One region of the Rhodoglobus sp. genome, then DNA from elsewhere that is predicted to be linked to it. Evidence: predicted binding sites of a transcription regulator. Region 1 holds the regulator's gene; the other holds the start of a gene.

Region 1 (8,725 bases):
GACAGCAACGGCAACTGGACTGTGACAGATATTCCCGACGGCAACTACATTGTCGAGGTCGTCAGTGGAGTACCGGCTGGCTTCGGCCCGACCTTCGACAACGACAGTGGAACGACCGCGCCAGACGAAGAATCACGCGTGACACTGGTCGATTCTGATCTCCGTCAGGACTTCGGTTATGCCGGCGACTCGAGCATTGCTGACACGGTCTGGCTCGACCTCAATAAGGATGGCGTTCAGGATGTCGGCGAGCCCGGCCTTCCGGGAATTGATGTCACTCTTGTCTGGTTCGGTCCGGATGGCGTTGCTGGCGGAACCGACGATGTCACTTTCGTGGAGACAACTGACGCCAACGGCCACTACCTATTCGATGGACTGCCAGAGGGCAGCTACACCGTGACGGTAGACACCGACACTCTGCCGAGCGGCGTTGCGCCGACATTCGACGCGGATGCTGGCACCAACCAGCCGACGGCGGCGACAACACCGTCCGGCGTTGGCCCGAACTCGACCACAGCAGTTGTGCTTCCAGCGGCAACCGATCTTGACAACATCGACTTCGGTTACGTCGGAACCGGCAAGATCGGTGACACCGTCTGGCTCGACCAGAATGGCGACGGGATTGTCGACGCCAGCGAGTCAGGAATTGCTGAAGTTCTTGTGACGCTCACTTGGGCGGGGCTCGATGGCATCCTGGGCAACGCCGACGATGTGGTGTCGACCCAGCGCACCGACAGTGACGGCAACTACCTCTTCGAAGACCTCCCCTCTGGACTCTTCCGGATCGACTTGAGCGGACTGCCACGAGGCCTTACGGCAACGGCTGACCCGGATGCTGGCTTCGATGACACCTCTGAGGTCACCTTGCGGGGTGGCGAAGAAAACTTCGATCAGGACTTTGGCTACCGCGGTGACGCGGGCGTCGGCGACCTGCTCTGGCTCGACGTGAACAACGATGGGGTTCAGGGAACAAACGAACCTGGTCTTCCCGGAATCGTGATGACCGTGACGAGTCCCGGCGCTGACGGGCTGTTCGATACCGCTGACGATCTGATCGTGACCACCACGACGGACGTGAACGGAAACTACCTCGTAGAGGGACTTCCCGCCGGTGATGTTCGAGTGTCATACGACCCTGCGACGTTGACGGAGGGATTCGTTCCCAACGCTGACCTTGACGGTGATGTTCTCTTCGAAACGACAGCCGAATTGACTGCGGGTGAGACTCGACTCGATGTGGACTTCATTGTGGTCGGTAGTGCAACGCTCAACGGCATTGTGTTCGATGACCCGAATGGCAACGGTGTGCGTGACCGCGGTGATCGCGGCATCCCGAACGCGAAGGTCAACGTTGTTTGGGCCGGACCCAACGGCCCCGTAACGGTTGTGGTGACGACCGACGCTGATGGAGCGTGGGAACTGACTACACTTCCAGCGGGAACGTACACGGCAACGATCGACCTCAGTTCGGTCAGTGCGGACTACCGCCCATCAACAGGTACATCGTCAACGGTTGAGCTGCCGGCCTTCGGTACACGCTCGGTCATTCAAGGTCTCACAACGCTGATGCTCGCCTTCACGGGTTCGAACATTGCGTTGGGAGCATCGCTCGCCGGTCTGCTATTGCTTGGCGGATTGTTGCTTCTCCTGCCAGGACGTCGGGTCCGCGGTGGAAGGCAGTCCGCTCTAACTTCGGGTAAGTAGCAGGCACGACCAGCGAGTTGGCGCGGTGACTGCGCTAAGAGCCGAAAGCTCTTAGCGCAGTCACCGCGCTTTATCCGTTAACGGGCGGGATGGTGTGCAGCGCAACGCCCCGATCTCTCAAGACTGACCTCCACACTTGAGTCATACACACTCAACTTTCAGCTAGCCCGCTTGACTCTCGCTCCGCGGAGGTAGAAACTTGATACCAAGCGACTCAAGTTCGCACACTCAAACGCTTAAAGGAGTAAGAGCACATGGCTCGAGCAGTAGGTATTGACCTCGGAACCACAAACTCAGTGGTTGCCGTACTCGAAGGTGGAGAACCCACCGTCATCGCAAACGCCGAAGGAATGCGCACTACGCCATCCGTCGTCGCATTCACTAAGGATGGCGAAGTCCTCGTTGGTGAAACCGCCAAGCGCCAAGCCGTCACTAACGTTGACCGCACCATCGCATCCGTCAAGCGCCACATCGGCACTGACTGGAAGGTGGAGATCGACGACAAGAAGTACACCCCGCAGGAAATCTCCGCGCGAACGCTTGCCAAGCTCAAGCGCGACGCCGAGCAGTACCTGGGTGAAGACGTCACCGACGCCGTAATTACCGTTCCCGCCTACTTCAACGACGCTGAGCGTCAGGCAACGAAGGAAGCCGGTGAGATCGCTGGCCTCAATGTTCTGCGCATCATCAACGAGCCAACCGCTGCCGCACTCGCGTACGGCCTCGACAAGGGTAAAGAAGACGAACTCATTCTCGTCTTCGACCTTGGTGGCGGAACGTTCGACGTCTCGCTTCTCGAAGTGGGCAAGGACGACGACTTCTCGACCATTCAGGTTAAGTCCACTTCTGGCGACAACCGCCTTGGTGGAGACGACTGGGATGCCCGCGTCGTTGACTACCTGATCCAGCGCTTCAAGGACTCGACCGGTGTCGATGTTTCTGGCGACAAGATCGCGAAGCAGCGCCTCAAGGAAGCTGCCGAGCAGGCCAAGAAGGAACTCTCCTCGCAGATGTCGGCAAGCATTCAGCTTCCGTACCTCTCGCTCACTGAGAACGGCCCAGCCAACCTCGACGAGACCCTCTCTCGCGCCAAGTTCGAAGAACTGACCGCAGACCTCCTCGAGCGCGTGCAGAAGCCATTCAACGACGTCATCAAAGAAGCGGGCGTCAAGCTCGCTGACGTAGCGCACGTAGTGCTCGTTGGTGGATCGACTCGCATGCCCGCCGTTGTTGAGCTCGTCAAGAAGCTCACCGGTGGCAAGGAGCCAAACAAGGGTGTCAACCCTGACGAGGTCGTAGCCGTCGGTGCTGCACTCCAGGCTGGCGTTCTGAAGGGCGAGCGCAAGGACGTTCTGCTCATCGACGTCACTCCGCTGAGCCTCGGTATCGAAACCAAGGGCGGAATGATGACCAAGCTCATCGACCGCAACACTGCCATCCCGACCAAACGAAGCGAAACCTTCACCACGGCGGATGACAACCAGCCTTCCGTATCGATTCAGGTCTTCCAGGGTGAGCGCGAGTTCACTCGCGACAACAAGAACCTCGGAACGTTCGAGCTCACCGGCATTGCACCGGCGCCTCGTGGCATCCCCCAGGTTGAGGTCACGTTCGACATCGACGCTAACGGCATCGTGCACGTGTCCGCCAAGGACAAGGGCACTGGCAAGGAGCAGTCGATGACGATCACGGGTGGCTCAAGCCTCTCGAAGGAAGACATCGAGCGCATGGTTCGCGAGGGCGAAGAGCACGCTGCAGAAGACAAGGCTCGCCGTGAGGCAGCTGAAGTTCGCAACAACGCTGAGCAGCTCGCGTACTCCACCGGAAAGCTCATCACCGACAACGCTGAGAAGCTGCCAGAAGACGTCAAGACTGAGGTTCAGGCCGACGTCGATGCGCTCAACTCGGCACTGGCAAGCGATGACGAAGCGGCCGTAAAGACCGCCTTCGACAAGCTGACCGAAAGCCAGCAGAAGCTTGGCGAAGCAATCTACAAGCACCAGGAAGAAAACCCTGAGGCTGCAGAAGGCGAAGAGGCTCCCGCTGACGAGAACTCTGACGAGGACATCGTTGACGCTGAAGTGGTTGACGACGACGAAGCTGACGCGGACAAGAAGTAGATGTCTGACAAGAACAAAGACCACGACGAGAACCAGGAGCCGGTGATTCGCGATAAACGTCGCGTTGATCCGGAAACCGGTGACATTCGTGCGGCTGACTCGGCTGCTGCAGATTCTTCTGCAGCGGCCGGGGGGCAGTCCGCTGATGAAGCGGATGCTGCTGACGAGCCCGTCGAGACCGTTGACGCGTCGATTGACGCTGAAGCAGACGACGAGCCGGCAGCAGGTGCCGAGTCGCAATTGAGTGCTGAAGATCAGCGCCTGCTCGATGACGCTAGCCGCGATCTGGTTTCTGACATGCGCGATCAGATGTTGCGCGCACAGGCTGAGCTGGTGAACTTCCGCACGCGCGTTGAGCGCGACCGGGCAGCGAACCGCGAATCGGTTATCGCTGACGTCATCCGTTCAATGCTTCCTGCCCTGGACGATCTCGATCGTGCAGATAAGCACGGAGACATTATCGATGGCAGCCCGTTGGCGTTGGTTTCGCAGAAGCTTCACTCCAGTTTCGAGCGGTTCGGTCTTCGCAAGATTGGCGAGAAGGGTGAACTTTTTGACCCCGCTTTCCATGAGGCTGTAGTTCACTTGAACGACCCGGAGGCAACCGAAAACACGATTGCTGACGTGGTTGAGCCGGGCTACATTCTTGGTGAGCGCGTTGTTCGTGCCGCGAGGGTTGCTGTCTCCGGTCCTACTGAATAGGTCGGGGGTGGCGTGTAGTGGCTAGCCAAGATTGGTTCGACAAGGACTTCTACAAGGTGCTCGGGGTATCGAAAGATGTCTCAGCGGCCGACCTCAAAAAAACCTATCGCAAACTCGCGCGCCAGTTTCATCCGGATTCAAATCCGGGAGATCCGAAAGCGGAGTCTCGCTTCAAGGAGATCAGCGAAGCACATTCGGTGCTCTCCGATCCTGAACAGCGCCAAGAATATGATCAGGTTCGCGCTATGGGCTCTGGCGCTCGCTTTCAAGCGGGTGGCCAGTCCGGCGGCTTCGAGGATGTCTTTGGTGGCATGTTCGGTGCGGGTGGCGCGGGCGGTCAACGCTACGGCGGTGGCCAGTCTGGTGCCAGCTTCGAAGATCTTTTGGGTGGCATGTTTGGTGCTCAAGGCGGCCCTGGTGGCGGTGCGGGATTCCGTGGCGGCCCAGCAAAGGGTCGCGACCTAGCGGCAAACACAACGCTCGATTTCGTTACGGCCATTAATGGCGAAACGATTAAATTGCAGCCTGCTGGCGGTCGTCCGATGAACGTCAAGATTCCTGCGGGGGTCAGTGACGGGCAGAAGATCCGCCTCAAAGGCAAAGGCGAGCAGAGCATCAATGGTGGGGAGTCAGGCGATCTGGTTCTCACTGTGACGGTTCGCAAGCATCCGGTATTCGAACGTGAAGGCAACAATCTTCGGGTCGTTGTTCCTGTGACGTTCGCGGAAGCGGTGCTCGGCGCCACCATCGAGGTTCCCACTTTGAGCGGTACACCGGTCAAGTTGAAGGTTGCGGCGGGAACCCCGAGCGGACGAGTATTGCGAGTAAAAGGTCGCGGTGTCACGACGACAAAAGCGACCGGAGATTTGCTTGCCGAAGTGCAAGTGGCGGTTCCGAGCCACATCTCGGAAGCGGCACATGCGCACCTCGAAGCATTTACCCAAGCAATGCCCGCAGAAAACCCGCGGGATGACCTGATGGCTAAAGCCAGGAGGTAATGACAATGGATGAGTCCACGCCAGCTTTTGCGATCGCTGTTGCGGCAGAACTGGCTGGCATGCATCCGCAAACGCTGCGACAGTACGACCGTCTGGGGCTCGTCTCACCAACGAGAACCAGCGGTCGTTCGCGGCGTTATTCCCTGCGCGACGTGATGCAGTTGCGTGAGATCGGCGCCCTCAGTGCCGAAGGACTCAACCTTGAGGGAATCAAACGCATCCTCGATCTCGAAAACCGCGTAAGTGAGCTCACCTCCCGAGTGCACGAACTTGAAGCCGCACTCGCAGATGAACTCCTGGCGAAACCCGGGCGGCGAGTGTTCGCTGCCGGTGCTGCCGGAGAAGTGATCTCCCTCAAGGCAGGAACCAGAGGCGAACGCACTGACCAAGTCGTGCTGTGGCGGCCATTCACGCGACGCGACAATCAACTTCCGCGCTGATGTCATCCCGATGACCGTGTAGCGATGATCTCCTCAGAAGCCCCTCCGCTCGGCAGCGCTGCGATTCTGCGTCAACGCTGGAGTGAAGTCACATTTTTACACTGGCGGGTTGATCCCAGCACCGTCGAGCGCTTCATGCCGGCCGGATGCCGTCCAGACACCATGAACGGCAGCACGTGGGTGGGACTCATCGCGTTTCAGATGTCTCGCAGTTCGTTCTTTGGCGGGCCCCGCATTCCGTGGCTCGGTGACTTTCCCGAAGTCAACGTTCGGCTCTATTCGATTGACGAACAGGGCCGCCGCGGAGTGGTCTTCCTTTCGCTCGAAGCATCCCATCTCATCCCGGTGCTCACAGCGCAGGCCGCTTTTGGATTGCCCTACCGGTGGGCATCGATGCAGATCGGGCAGCGCGACGGAAAAGTTGCCTACACAACGAAACGCTACGGCCAACCGGATGCCGCATCCCACATCATCGTGCGCCCGATTGACGATCCGGCGGCGAGTGTTGCGCTCGCCGCTGACCCGGTTGCGACGTTCTTGACAGCGCGCTGGGGTTTTCACGAAACCCACCGCGGAGCAACCATCTACTGTCGCAATCACCACGAACGGTGGCCGTTACAGCCGGCAGAGCTCGTGCATCTCGACGATGGTTTGCTTGCGGTTGCTGGCTTCGAGGGGCTTGCGGATCGTGCGCCAGACTCGGTGATGTTTGCCACTGAAGTGTCGACTGTGTTTGCGTCTCCGCAGCAACCAATTCGTGTCCGCAAGCCTCGAGCGCGCACTGTATGGGCCACGGCGCGTTCATCATAGTCGTTCTGGTTTTCTGAATCCGGAATGCGTGGTACGGGCGTTCAACGTGGTCTCATCAGCACAAATGAGCATTGCCTCTTTGCGCCGACAGGGACATGATGAGTAACCACAACGTCATATATGCAACACACGATTGAAACGATGAAGCTGCAGAATGAGAGTGCGGGTGCAGTAGCCCGTGCGTAAATCATTTCTCGGCAAATAGCTCAAGGCAACGATGCCGAACAACGCAGGAGGCACCATGACGACGGTCCGCGCAGCAATCACTCAGACAACCTGGACAGGCGACAAGGAGTCGATGATTCAGAAGCATGAGCAGTTCGCTCGTGATGCAAAAGAGCAGGGCGCTCAAGTAATTTGCTTCCAAGAGTTGTTTTACGGCCCGTATTTCGGAATAACTGAAGACAAGAAGTATTACGCCTACGCTGAGCCTGCTGATGGCCCCATAGTGCAGCGTTTTCAGGCCTTGGCTAAAGAGCTAGATATGGTCATGATCCTGCCGATCTATGAAGAGGCGATGACCGGCGTGTATTACAACACCGCTGTCGTTGTTGATTCCGATGGCACCAACCTCGGTTCGTATCGTAAGCACCACATTCCTCACCTCGACCGGTTCTGGGAGAAGTTCTACTTCCGTCCAGGCAACATGGGGTACCCCGTTTTCAACACTGCCGTAGGCCCAATCGGGCTGTACATCTGTTACGACCGCCACTTCCCTGAGGGATGGCGCGAGCTCGGCCTCAACGGTGCCGAAATTGTGTTCAACCCAAACGCCACCAAGCCTGGTCTCTCCAACCGCCTGTGGGAGGTCGAAGGCCCCGCGGCTGCTGTAGCGAACGGCTACTTCGTGCTGCAGCCGAACCGTGTTGGTCGCGAAGACAACGAATACGGTGACCTCGCGGTCGACTTCTATGGAACCAGCCAAGTTATCGACCCGCGCGGCAACTTCGTGGGTGAACGCGGTTCGGGCACTGACGAGGAGATCATGATTCGCGATCTCGACATGGACCTTGTTCGCCAGATGCGTGACGACTGGCAGTTCTACCGTGACCGTCGTCCGGAGTCGTACACCTCGATCCCGAAGCCATAACGTCAGCCCCCGGGCTGTCTTAGCGCCCGGGGAACAGTAGGCACAAGACAAGCAGAGGAGCGAATCATGGCCACCACTCTCATTTCTGGCGGAACAGTCGTCAGCTCAACGGGCCGAGCCCCAGCAGACGTCCTTATCGACGGCGAAGTAATCAAGGCCGTGCTGTCACCGGGCAGCACGCTTTTTGGAACCGACATTGCGGCATCCGTCGATCACGTTATTGATGCCACGGGAAAGTACGTCATTCCTGGCGGCATCGATGCCCACACTCATATGGAGCTGCCGTTCGGCGGCACTGCGGCGATCGACACGTTTGAGACGGGCACTCGCGCTGCAGCGTGGGGTGGCACTACTTCGATCATCGACTTTGCGGTGCAGACCTATGGAACTCACATTCAGGATGCTCTCGCCGAGTGGCACCAGAAGGCGGCGGGCAATTGCGCCATCGACTATGGCTTTCACCAGATCGTCGGAGACGTGACGCCGGAGTCACTCAAAGCGATGGCAAAGCTGCCAGATGAGGGCATCACAAGCTTCAAAATGTTCATGGCCTATCCGGGAGTTTTCTACTCGGATGACGCGCAAATTCTGAAGGCGATGCAAGTGTCACGCGACACCGGCATGATGACGATGATGCACGCCGAGAATGGTCCCGTCATCGATGTTCTCGCCGAGCAGCTCGTGGCGCAGGGCAAGACTGACCCGTACTATCACGGTGTTGCTCGCGCCTGGGAGATGGAAGAGGAAGCTACTCACCGGGCAATCATGCTCGCGAAGCTCACCGGTGCCCCGCTCTATATTGTGCACGTGAGTGCGAAGCAAGCGGTCGAGCAGATCGCCGGCGCTCGTGACCGCGGCCAG
Region 2 (8,725 bases), 700 kb from region 1:
CGTCGATGGAGTCGGCTACGGCGAAAACACAAAGGCGTCGATCATCACCCGCGGACTTGCCGAGATGACTGATTTCTCGGTCGCTTTCGGTGCTCGGGCAGAAACCCTTGCGGGCCTTGCCGGCCTCGGAGACCTCATCGCCACGTGTGAATCGTCGCTCTCACGCAACAACACGGCAGGGCGCTTGCTCGGTCAGGGCTACAGCTTCTCTGAAGTCATCAAGCAGATGAATCAGACCGCTGAAGGTCTCTCGTCTGTTGCCCCCATTCTTGAACTGGCACTGTCGAAGGGCGTCGACATGCCGATCGTGAGTCAGGTTGCTGAGGTTTTGGCCGGTACGCTCGCTCCGCGGGATATTGCTCCGCATTTGACGACTGACGACCTTCCGCAGGGGGAGTAAACGATGACGGACGCGCCCACAACAACGGCCAAGTCCACGGTGACTGTAGTTCTCCTCTTTGGCGGTCGTTCTTCGGAACACAGCATCAGCTGCGCCACCGCAGGGGGCGTACTTTCGGCGATTGATCGTGCGAAGTACACGGTGATTCCGGTGGGGATCACGCGTGACGGCGCTTTCACATTGCAGCCTGACGACGCTGAGGGGTTTGCGCTGAACCCCGAGGCGATGCCCGAAGTTGCCGACAATGGCACTCGCGTGCACTGGCCGGATTCGTCGCTCTCGAGCGAGCTGACGATTACGGAAGCCGATGGCTCTACCCGCAGTCTCGGCGACGTTGATGTAGTGTTCCCGATTCTACACGGCCCTTTTGGTGAAGACGGCACAATTCAGGGCCTCATCGAGTTGACAGGCCTGCCCTACGTCGGCAATGGTGTCCTCGCCTCGGCGATGGGGATGAACAAACACTTCACGAAACTCGCGCTCGAAGCTGCCGGTGTTGCCGTTGCTCCGTGGGTGACGGTATCTGCGGTGCAGTGGCAACGCGATCCTTCTGCCTGGCGTGAGCGTGCCTCGACTCTCGGTTTCCCTGTCTTCGTCAAGCCCGCTCGCGCAGGATCATCGGTCGGCGTCACCAAAGTTAACGCTCGGGCCGAGCTCGATGCGGCCTTTGCGACCGCTTTTGCCGAAGATTCGACTGCTCTCGTCGAGCAAGCGATGACCGGCCGTGAGATTGAGTGTGGTGTGCTCTCGGGGCGCGACGGCACGGATACCCGTGTGAGCGTTGCCGGGGAAATTGTTGTCACCGGGCGCGACTTTTATGACTTTGAGGCCAAATATCTCGACGTTTCCGCGGCCGAACTTATTTGCCCTGCACCGCTCCATGATGGAGAACTGTGGCAGATGCAACGCACCGCTGCTCGCGCTTTCGAAGCGATCGGGGGAGCAGGGCTCGCTCGCGTCGACTTCTTCTTTGACGGCACCGAGTTCGTGGTTAACGAAATCAATACCCTGCCGGGCTTCACGCCGATCTCGATGTTCCCCAAGTGTTGGGCTGCCAGCGGGATGAGCTATCCGGAACTCATCGATGAACTCATCGAGTTGGGGCTCGAAACCGTGCGCTAACCTGTCGTCTCTGACAGCGCAACGCAAAAACGATCGGGAACGATCTGGCTTACCGCGCCAGCAAGCTCAACGAGTGCATCGAACCCAGACACCTCGTCGCCCTCGACATCAGGGTCACCATCGCTATCAATGATCACTTGCACGGCAGGATCGCGGCCATACGTCGTGAAGACATAGTTCGGTGCATCGCTATCGTCACGCAGCCAGTCGACGCCATTGTCGGGAGCAGTGACGCAGGCCAACGATGCCGTCGGATCGGGCACGGCTACTCCGCAACGCAAGAGAACATTGGCTGGTTCCCCCCAAGCTCCAGTTCCCTGCGCGTTAGTCTCACGAATATCCAGACCCGCAACAGTGTCAGGCAAGCGCACAATAACTTCGGCGCAGGTAGGGTTCGCCGCATCATCCGCTGGCTCGAGAGCAACAATCGACGCGCATCCGGTTAGCAGAGCAACAAGCGGGACCACAGCGAGCATGGCCAAAACGGGGGTGCGGGTCGTCGATCTCATCGCCTTCAGGCTACCGTGAGAATATGACGAAAGACCGCGAGGGCGACCACCGTGACACACTCGGCCAGGTCGGGGAACTGGATGCCCTTAAGCGCATCTTTCCGCGGCTACCCTCCGCTGCCGCCGAACTAATCGGGCCCGGCGACGACTCCGCAGTGCTGGCAACGCCAGACAGGCGTGTGGTGATCACGACAGACATGATGATTCACGGCCCCGATTTTCGACTCGCGTGGTCGACTCCCTACGACCTTGGCTGGAAAGCTGCTGCCACGAACCTCTCAGACATCGCAGCGATGGGCGCAGTGCCCACTGGCCTCGTGGTTGCGATCGCCGCCCCCAACGACACCCCTGTCGCCTCGCTCGAAGCGATCGCCGACGGGCTCCGTGAGGGTTGCGAAGCGCTAGCGCCCGGCAGCGGAGTGATCGGCGGCGACCTCTCGGTCTCACCGGTGCTCACCATTGTCATTACGGCTTTCGGCGACCTAGAGGAGCGTGCGCCCGTGCTGCGGTCCGGTGCACAACTCGGTGACGTCATCGCGGTTTCTGGAACGCTCGGCCTCGCCGCCGAAGGGCTTCGTCTGCTCTTCACCGAAGGAGTAGTTGAGGGCGAACCGGATGCTTCAGCCGCCGCCTCGCTCGCGACGCAGTATCCCGAGGCCATCGCCGCCCAACTCCGGCCATCGCCTCCCATAGCGGACGGCAAAGCAGCATCGCTCGGGGGAGCCACAGCCATGCTCGACCTGAGCGATGGGCTCGCGATTGATGCCCGCCGTATTGCTACCGCGAGCGGTGTTGCTCTCGATCTGTCATCCGAGTCGGTGGGTGGCCGGGCGCAGCTTGACGGTGGCGAAGATCACTCGCTGCTCGCGACATTTCCGCAGGCGGTCGAATTGCCAGCGGGGTTCCGTGCGATCGGCCGCGTTGTCGAGGGGGAGGGCCTTCTCGTCGATGGGGTCGCGTACACCGAGCGTGGTGGCTGGGATCCTTATGCTGGCTGGGATGGCGCTTCGGGCTGAACCCAGTAGAGCGTTGTGTCGCCGTAGTCTTTGCGGCGGTCGAGCTCGAGACCGGCGGGCCATTCGGGCTCAGGGTCGCGCGAACTGCGTTCCACAACGACGAGTGCATCGGGGCTGAGTTGGCTTGACAGCAGCTCTAGAGCCACGAGAAGTTCGGCGTTGCCGAGCTCGTACGGTGGGTCAATGAACACCAGATCCCATTGATCGCCGGATGTCTCTAAGAAGGTGTGCACGGCGCGGGCGGCGGTCAGAATGATCGGCTTTGAGCCGCGGGGAGCTTGTGCGGCGATGAGGGTCGCGTTCTTGCGGCAGGCATCGGCGGCACGAGGATTTTTCTCCACGAGTGTGACATGGGGTGCGCCGCGTGATGCCGATTCGAGGCCGAGGGCGCCGGTGCCGGCATAGAGGTCGAGAACTCGGGCGCCATCGATGGCGTCGCGGGCTTCGAGGGCCGAGAAGATTGCTTCGCGAAGGCGATCACTTGTGGGGCGCGTGCCCGCGCTGGGGACGGCAATGGTGAGGGAGCCAGCGTAGCCGGCGATAATGCGTGTCATAGCGTGTCGAGCCTAGCCGAGAGCCCTCGCGCACGTAGTTCAGTGCCCGGTGACAAGGGAACGCCGGTGGCCACCGGTACTCTGTGAGAGTGACCTCGCCCCTCGATCAGAAGCTCAGTGCCGTGCTGGGCGGGCGCACCGCAACCTCGATGCAGCGCGGGCTCGGTTTGGTGACTGTCGGCGATCTCATGACGCACTACCCGCGGCGTTATGCGCGGCGCGGTGAGCTCACTGCTCTGGCCCAGTTGCCGCTCGATGAGGCCGTCACGATCGTGGCTGAGGTTCGCGAGGTGCGCAATCGCCCGATGCGCAACAAGCGCGGGTCGATCCTTGAAGTGTCGATCAGCGATGGCACGGGCATCCTGACTCTCACGTTTTTCAATCAGGCCTGGCGAGCGAATGAACTGTCACCAGGCGTCCGCGGAATTTTTGCTGGCAAAGTCGGCCAATATCGGGGCACGCGCCAGCTCGCTCACCCTGATTACGAACTTTTTGATCGGGATGCGCTTGAGCTGAAGAAACCTGAGCAGGCGAAGGCGTGGGCTGAGCAACCCATTCCGATTTACCCGGCAACGTCAACCGTGGCGAGTTGGCAGATTCAGAAAGCGGTCGAGGTCGTGCTTGACACTCTTGGACCTCTCGACGATCCTGTTCCGGATGCCGTACGTCGCGAGCGTGAGCTGCTTCCATTTGCGAAGGCGCTTGAGCAAGTGCATCGCCCGAAGGTTGACTCGGATTGGCGAGCAGCTCGGGACACTCTGCGTTTTCAGGAGGCGTTCGTTTTGCAGTCTGCACTGTTGCAGCAACGACAGAGGCAGCGTGAATCTGAGGCGATTGCGCGCACGGCTGGGTCGCTCGTGGACGGTTTTGATGCGGCGCTTCCGTTCGTGCTGACTGGTGATCAGCAGACGGTGGGGGAGCAGATCTTTCACGATCTGGCCGAGCCGGTTCCGATGAATCGTCTGGTGCAGGGCGAAGTGGGCTCTGGCAAGACTCTCGTGGCATTGCGAGCGATGCTGGCGGTGGCCCAGTCGGGTGGGCAGTCGGCCCTGCTTGCGCCAACCGAGGTGTTGGCGCATCAGCATTTCCGATCCATCGTGCGCACTCTTGGCCCCGATCTTGCGGCAGAATTGCGCCCGACTCTCATCACAGGCCAGCTCTCCACGGCCGAGCGCAAGAAGGCGCTTCTCGCGAGCGTGTCTGGCGCCTCACGCATTGTGATCGGCACCCACGCACTCTTGGGCGATGCGGTGAGCTTCGTTGACCTCGGCCTAGTTGTCGTAGACGAGCAGCACAGATTTGGTGTTGATCAGCGTGAAGCACTGCGACTGAAGGGGGCCAAGCCACCACACGTTCTCGTTCTTACGGCGACACCCATCCCTCGCACGGTCGCGATGACAGTCTTTGGTGACCTCGATATTTCGTCGATCGCCGAATTGCCCGCTGGTCGCCAACCCATCAGCAGTCATGTGGTTCCGCTGGCCGAAAAACCCGGTTGGGTGTCTCGTGTGTGGCAGCGTTTAGCCGAGGAACTCGCTATTGGCAGGCAAGGTTTCGTCGTGTGCCCCGCTATCGATGCCAAGACGCAAGAGCCCGGCAGTGACCCTGCACCGGCAGCGGCTGATGATCCGGATGCCGGACCGCCGCGACCTATCGCCAACGTTACTGAGGTGTTGGCTTCGCTACGCAGCAACGAGGTGCTCGCAGGTAAGCGCATCGAGGCACTCCATGGCAAGTTGTCGAGCGACGAAAAAGATGACCTTATGCGGGCGTTCGCTGCCGGTGATGTAGATGTTCTTGTCGCAACGACAGTGATCGAGGTTGGCGTTGACGTGCCAAACGCTTCTGTGATGGTCGTGCTTGACGCTGATCGCTTCGGGGTATCCCAGTTGCACCAGTTGCGCGGCCGTGTTGGCCGAGGTGGCGTGCCGGGCCTGTGCCTGTTTGTGACTGCAGCGGAGGTGGAGTCGCTTGCCCGCGAACGTGTTGAGGCTGTGGCATCCACTCTTGATGGTTTCGAGTTGGCGAACAAAGACCTTGAGCTTCGTCGTGAAGGTGATGTGCTCGGCGGTGTGCAATCGGGTGGGCGTTCGAGTTTGAAGCTGTTGCGAGTGGCCAATGACGGGCAACTCATTACGGAAGCGCGGGAGGCTGCGCAGGCGGTCTTGGCTGACGATCCGACTCTGGCCGAGCATCCGGCGCTCGCCGAAGCACTCAAGCGTCGCCTCGATGAGAGTGCAGAAGCCTTCCTCGGCAAGAACTAACTCCCTGTGACCTTGCTGGCGAGTTTCCTCGTACAGCGAACTCCCACGCGGTGAGCAGCACTCAGCCACTATCGTTGAGGCATGAGTCGGATCGCTGTCGTTCCTGGGTCCTTTGACCCTGTCACCCTGGGCCACCTGGATGTGATTGAGCGGGCAGCAAGAACCTTTGACGAGGTGCACGTTGTTGTCGTGCACAACCCGGGCAAGACGGCGCTTCTGCCGATCGCACAGCGGGTTTCGCTCATTGAGCAGGCGGTGGCGGATGCACGGCTTGCCGGCAACATTCGGGTCACGAGTTGGAGCATGGGTTTGCTCGTCGACTACTGCACCGAGGTTGGGGCGAGTGTCATTGTTAAGGGCATCCGTTCTCAAGTGGATGTCGCGTACGAAACCCCGATGGCGATCGTGAACCGCGATCTTGCTGCTGTCGAAACAATTTTCATGCTGCCAAACCCTGAACACGCTTATGTTTCGAGCTCGCTTGTGCGGCAGGTTGCCGCTCTGGGCGGCGATGTTGCGCCGTACGTTCCGCGGTCAGTTTCTGATTTTTTGCAGGCGCCTCGCGAGTAGTACGGGCACAATGGGTCTATGACTCTTACTCTCGGATACAAAGCCTCAGCTGAACAGTTTGCCCCACGTGAGCTCGTAGAGATTGCGGTCGCGGCCGAAGCCCATGGCATGGAGAGTGTTGCGGTAAGCGATCATTTCCAGCCCTGGCGTCATGAGGGTGGTCATGCACCGTTCTCACTGAGCTGGATGGCTGCTGTTGGAGAGCGCACGAGCACGATTCGGATTGGCACGAGCGTGATGACCCCCACTTTCCGTTACAACCCTGCCGTTCTGGCGCAGGCTTTTGCCACGATGGGTTGCCTTTATCCTGGGCGCATCATGTTGGGGGTTGGCACGGGTGAAGCGCTCAACGAGGTCGCTACCGGATTCCGTGGTGCTGGCGCGCAGGACTGGCCCGAGTTCAAGGAGCGGTTTGCGCGCTTGCGCGAATCAGTGCGCCTCATGCGTGCACTCTGGACCGAGGATCGGGTGTCGTTCGAGGGAGAGTACTACTCCACTCACGAAGCCAGCATTTATGACCGCCCCGACCAGCCCATCCCGATTTACATTGCTGCGGGCGGCCCGATGGTTGCCCGCTACGCCGGTCGTGCCGGTGATGGTTTCATTTGCACCTCTGGCAAGGGCATGGAGCTCTACAACGACGCGCTCATTCCTGGCGTCAAGGAGGGTGCGGCTAAGGCTGACCGCAAGTTCGAGGACATCGACCGGATGATCGAAATCAAGCTCTCCTACGACACCGACGCCGAGCTCGCCCTCGAAAATACACGTTTCTGGGCCCCGCTTGCGCTCTCGAAGGAGCAGAAGCACGACATCACTGATCCGATCGAGATGGAGAAGGCTGCTGACGCGCTGCCGATCGAACAAATCGCTTCGCGGTGGATCGTGGGCAACGACCCAGACAAGATTGTTGAAGAGATTCGCCAGTATGTGGATGCCGGACTCAATCACCTCGTGTTCCACGCGCCCGGGGGCGACCAGCGTCGTTTCCTCGAGCTCTTCGAGCGCGACATCGCACCGCGATTGCGGGCGCTGTAGCGACTAGAGCGCGAAGTACTTAACGAACGATGGGCGGATGCGTGAAGCATCCGCCCATCGTTGGTGTGTGGCGTTGGCGCGTCGACAGCGGCGTGCTGACTAGCTCGTAACGGCGACTGTCTCGGACGATCGAGCCTGGTTCGCGGAGTTGGTGCTGACCTCAATCTTGCGAGGTTTTGCCTTCTCCGACACCGGGATGATGACGCTGAGTACGCCGTTGTCGTAGCTGGCGCTGATGTTTTCGCGGTCAATGCCGGCGCCAATGCTGAACTGGCGCAGGTAGGACCCGTAGCGACGCTCCTGTGATAGCCACTTGGCTCCTTCGCGCTCGCCGGCGGTGCGTTCGGCACGAATGGTGAGCAGCTGGCCATCGACGTCAACGTCGACGGAGCCGGGGTCTACGCCCGGAAGGTCGGCGGTGAGAACGTACTCGTCGGCCTGACGGTAAAGATCCACGGGCATGGGCTGGGTGCCGACGCGGGACTGGGCTGCAGCGGTGAGCCGGTCGAGTTCGGCAAAAGGATCAAATGACAGTGTCATGGGAAACCCCTTTCTCAAAGTTGAGTCACGGTGACTCAATAATCAGAAATTAGCACTCTCACCCCGAGAGTGCCAAGTCATTTTGCTCACAGTTCGCTGATAACGAAGCGACCGTCGCCGGAGCGATCCGGCGACGGTCGGGTGCGGCGCAATCATCGGATGATGAACCGCGGATAGTTCTGCTCAGCGCGAGTCCGGGCTAAAGCCAGGCGCTCGCGACGGAGTTGGTGTTCGGCCCGGAATTCAGCGGTTGCGATCAGTCGAGCCCGGTGAGGACGGCGGCTCCACGTGATGAGCGCAACGCCGAGATGCAGAGCAATTCGGTCGATGAGTCCCACGCGGTGCGCCGAAGTTGGGCGCGACTGGGCGTTGTTGCTGGGTTCGGGCGGATGGTTAGGGCGGTCCTTAGGGGCCGCCAGAGTTGTGTTCATGAGGTGATCTTTCGTGACAGAAGTTGATGCGGAAGGCGCGCAAAAGCGCGCCGGTTCAGGTGGCGACCCAACGTCATCCCTCGGCGATCGCGAGTTGCAGAAGAAGGAGAGATCATCGCGATGCGCTGGCGCTCCAGATGAGGTGGGCGCAGACTCGTCAGTCGAACGCAGTCTCGTGATGATCGAGTTGAGTCGTGTGCTCCGTGAGCGCCGCCACCGTCAGAACGGGTTGGCGGAGATCGCTAGCCGGTTAGGCGGAGAGGGTGCCGACGGAGCCGGCGATA

Evidence for each region. The regulator HspR, encoded in region 1, represses chaperone genes until heat shock. The targets are predictions, from matches to a motif close to AAGTTGAGTCNNNNNGACTCAACTT.
Region 2: ACOH1Z_RS03660 (Hsp20/alpha crystallin family protein) is a predicted target of HspR. The motif match lies at 8,028-8,052, and genes of this name have one in related genera.

The regions. Positions count from the first base shown of each region.
Region 1 is NZ_JBMDVL010000001.1:1,443,686-1,452,410, reverse strand. Features, by position in the region: gene ACOH1Z_RS07110 (SdrD B-like domain-containing protein) at 1-1,704, shown strand, start outside; gene dnaK (molecular chaperone DnaK) at 1,959-3,824, shown strand; gene ACOH1Z_RS07100 (nucleotide exchange factor GrpE) at 3,825-4,526, shown strand; gene ACOH1Z_RS07095 (DnaJ C-terminal domain-containing protein) at 4,544-5,524, shown strand; gene ACOH1Z_RS07090 (heat shock protein transcriptional repressor HspR) at 5,530-5,964, shown strand; gene ACOH1Z_RS07085 (YqjF family protein) at 5,989-6,774, shown strand; gene ACOH1Z_RS07080 (nitrilase-related carbon-nitrogen hydrolase) at 7,016-7,864, shown strand; gene hydA (dihydropyrimidinase) at 7,931-8,725, shown strand, end outside.
Region 2 is NZ_JBMDVL010000001.1:743,648-752,372, reverse strand. Features, by position in the region: gene ACOH1Z_RS03700 (NAD(P)H-dependent glycerol-3-phosphate dehydrogenase) at 1-400, shown strand, start outside; gene ACOH1Z_RS03695 (D-alanine--D-alanine ligase family protein) at 404-1,522, shown strand; gene ACOH1Z_RS03690 (DUF3515 family protein) at 1,519-2,031, opposite strand; gene thiL (thiamine-phosphate kinase) at 2,055-3,047, shown strand; gene rsmD (16S rRNA (guanine(966)-N(2))-methyltransferase RsmD) at 3,017-3,601, opposite strand; gene ACOH1Z_RS03675 (ATP-dependent DNA helicase RecG) at 3,751-5,865, shown strand; gene coaD (pantetheine-phosphate adenylyltransferase) at 5,947-6,435, shown strand; gene fgd (glucose-6-phosphate dehydrogenase (coenzyme-F420)) at 6,454-7,470, shown strand; gene ACOH1Z_RS03660 (Hsp20/alpha crystallin family protein) at 7,570-8,010, opposite strand; gene ACOH1Z_RS03655 (hypothetical protein) at 8,163-8,441, opposite strand; gene ACOH1Z_RS03650 (hypothetical protein) at 8,455-8,725, shown strand, end outside.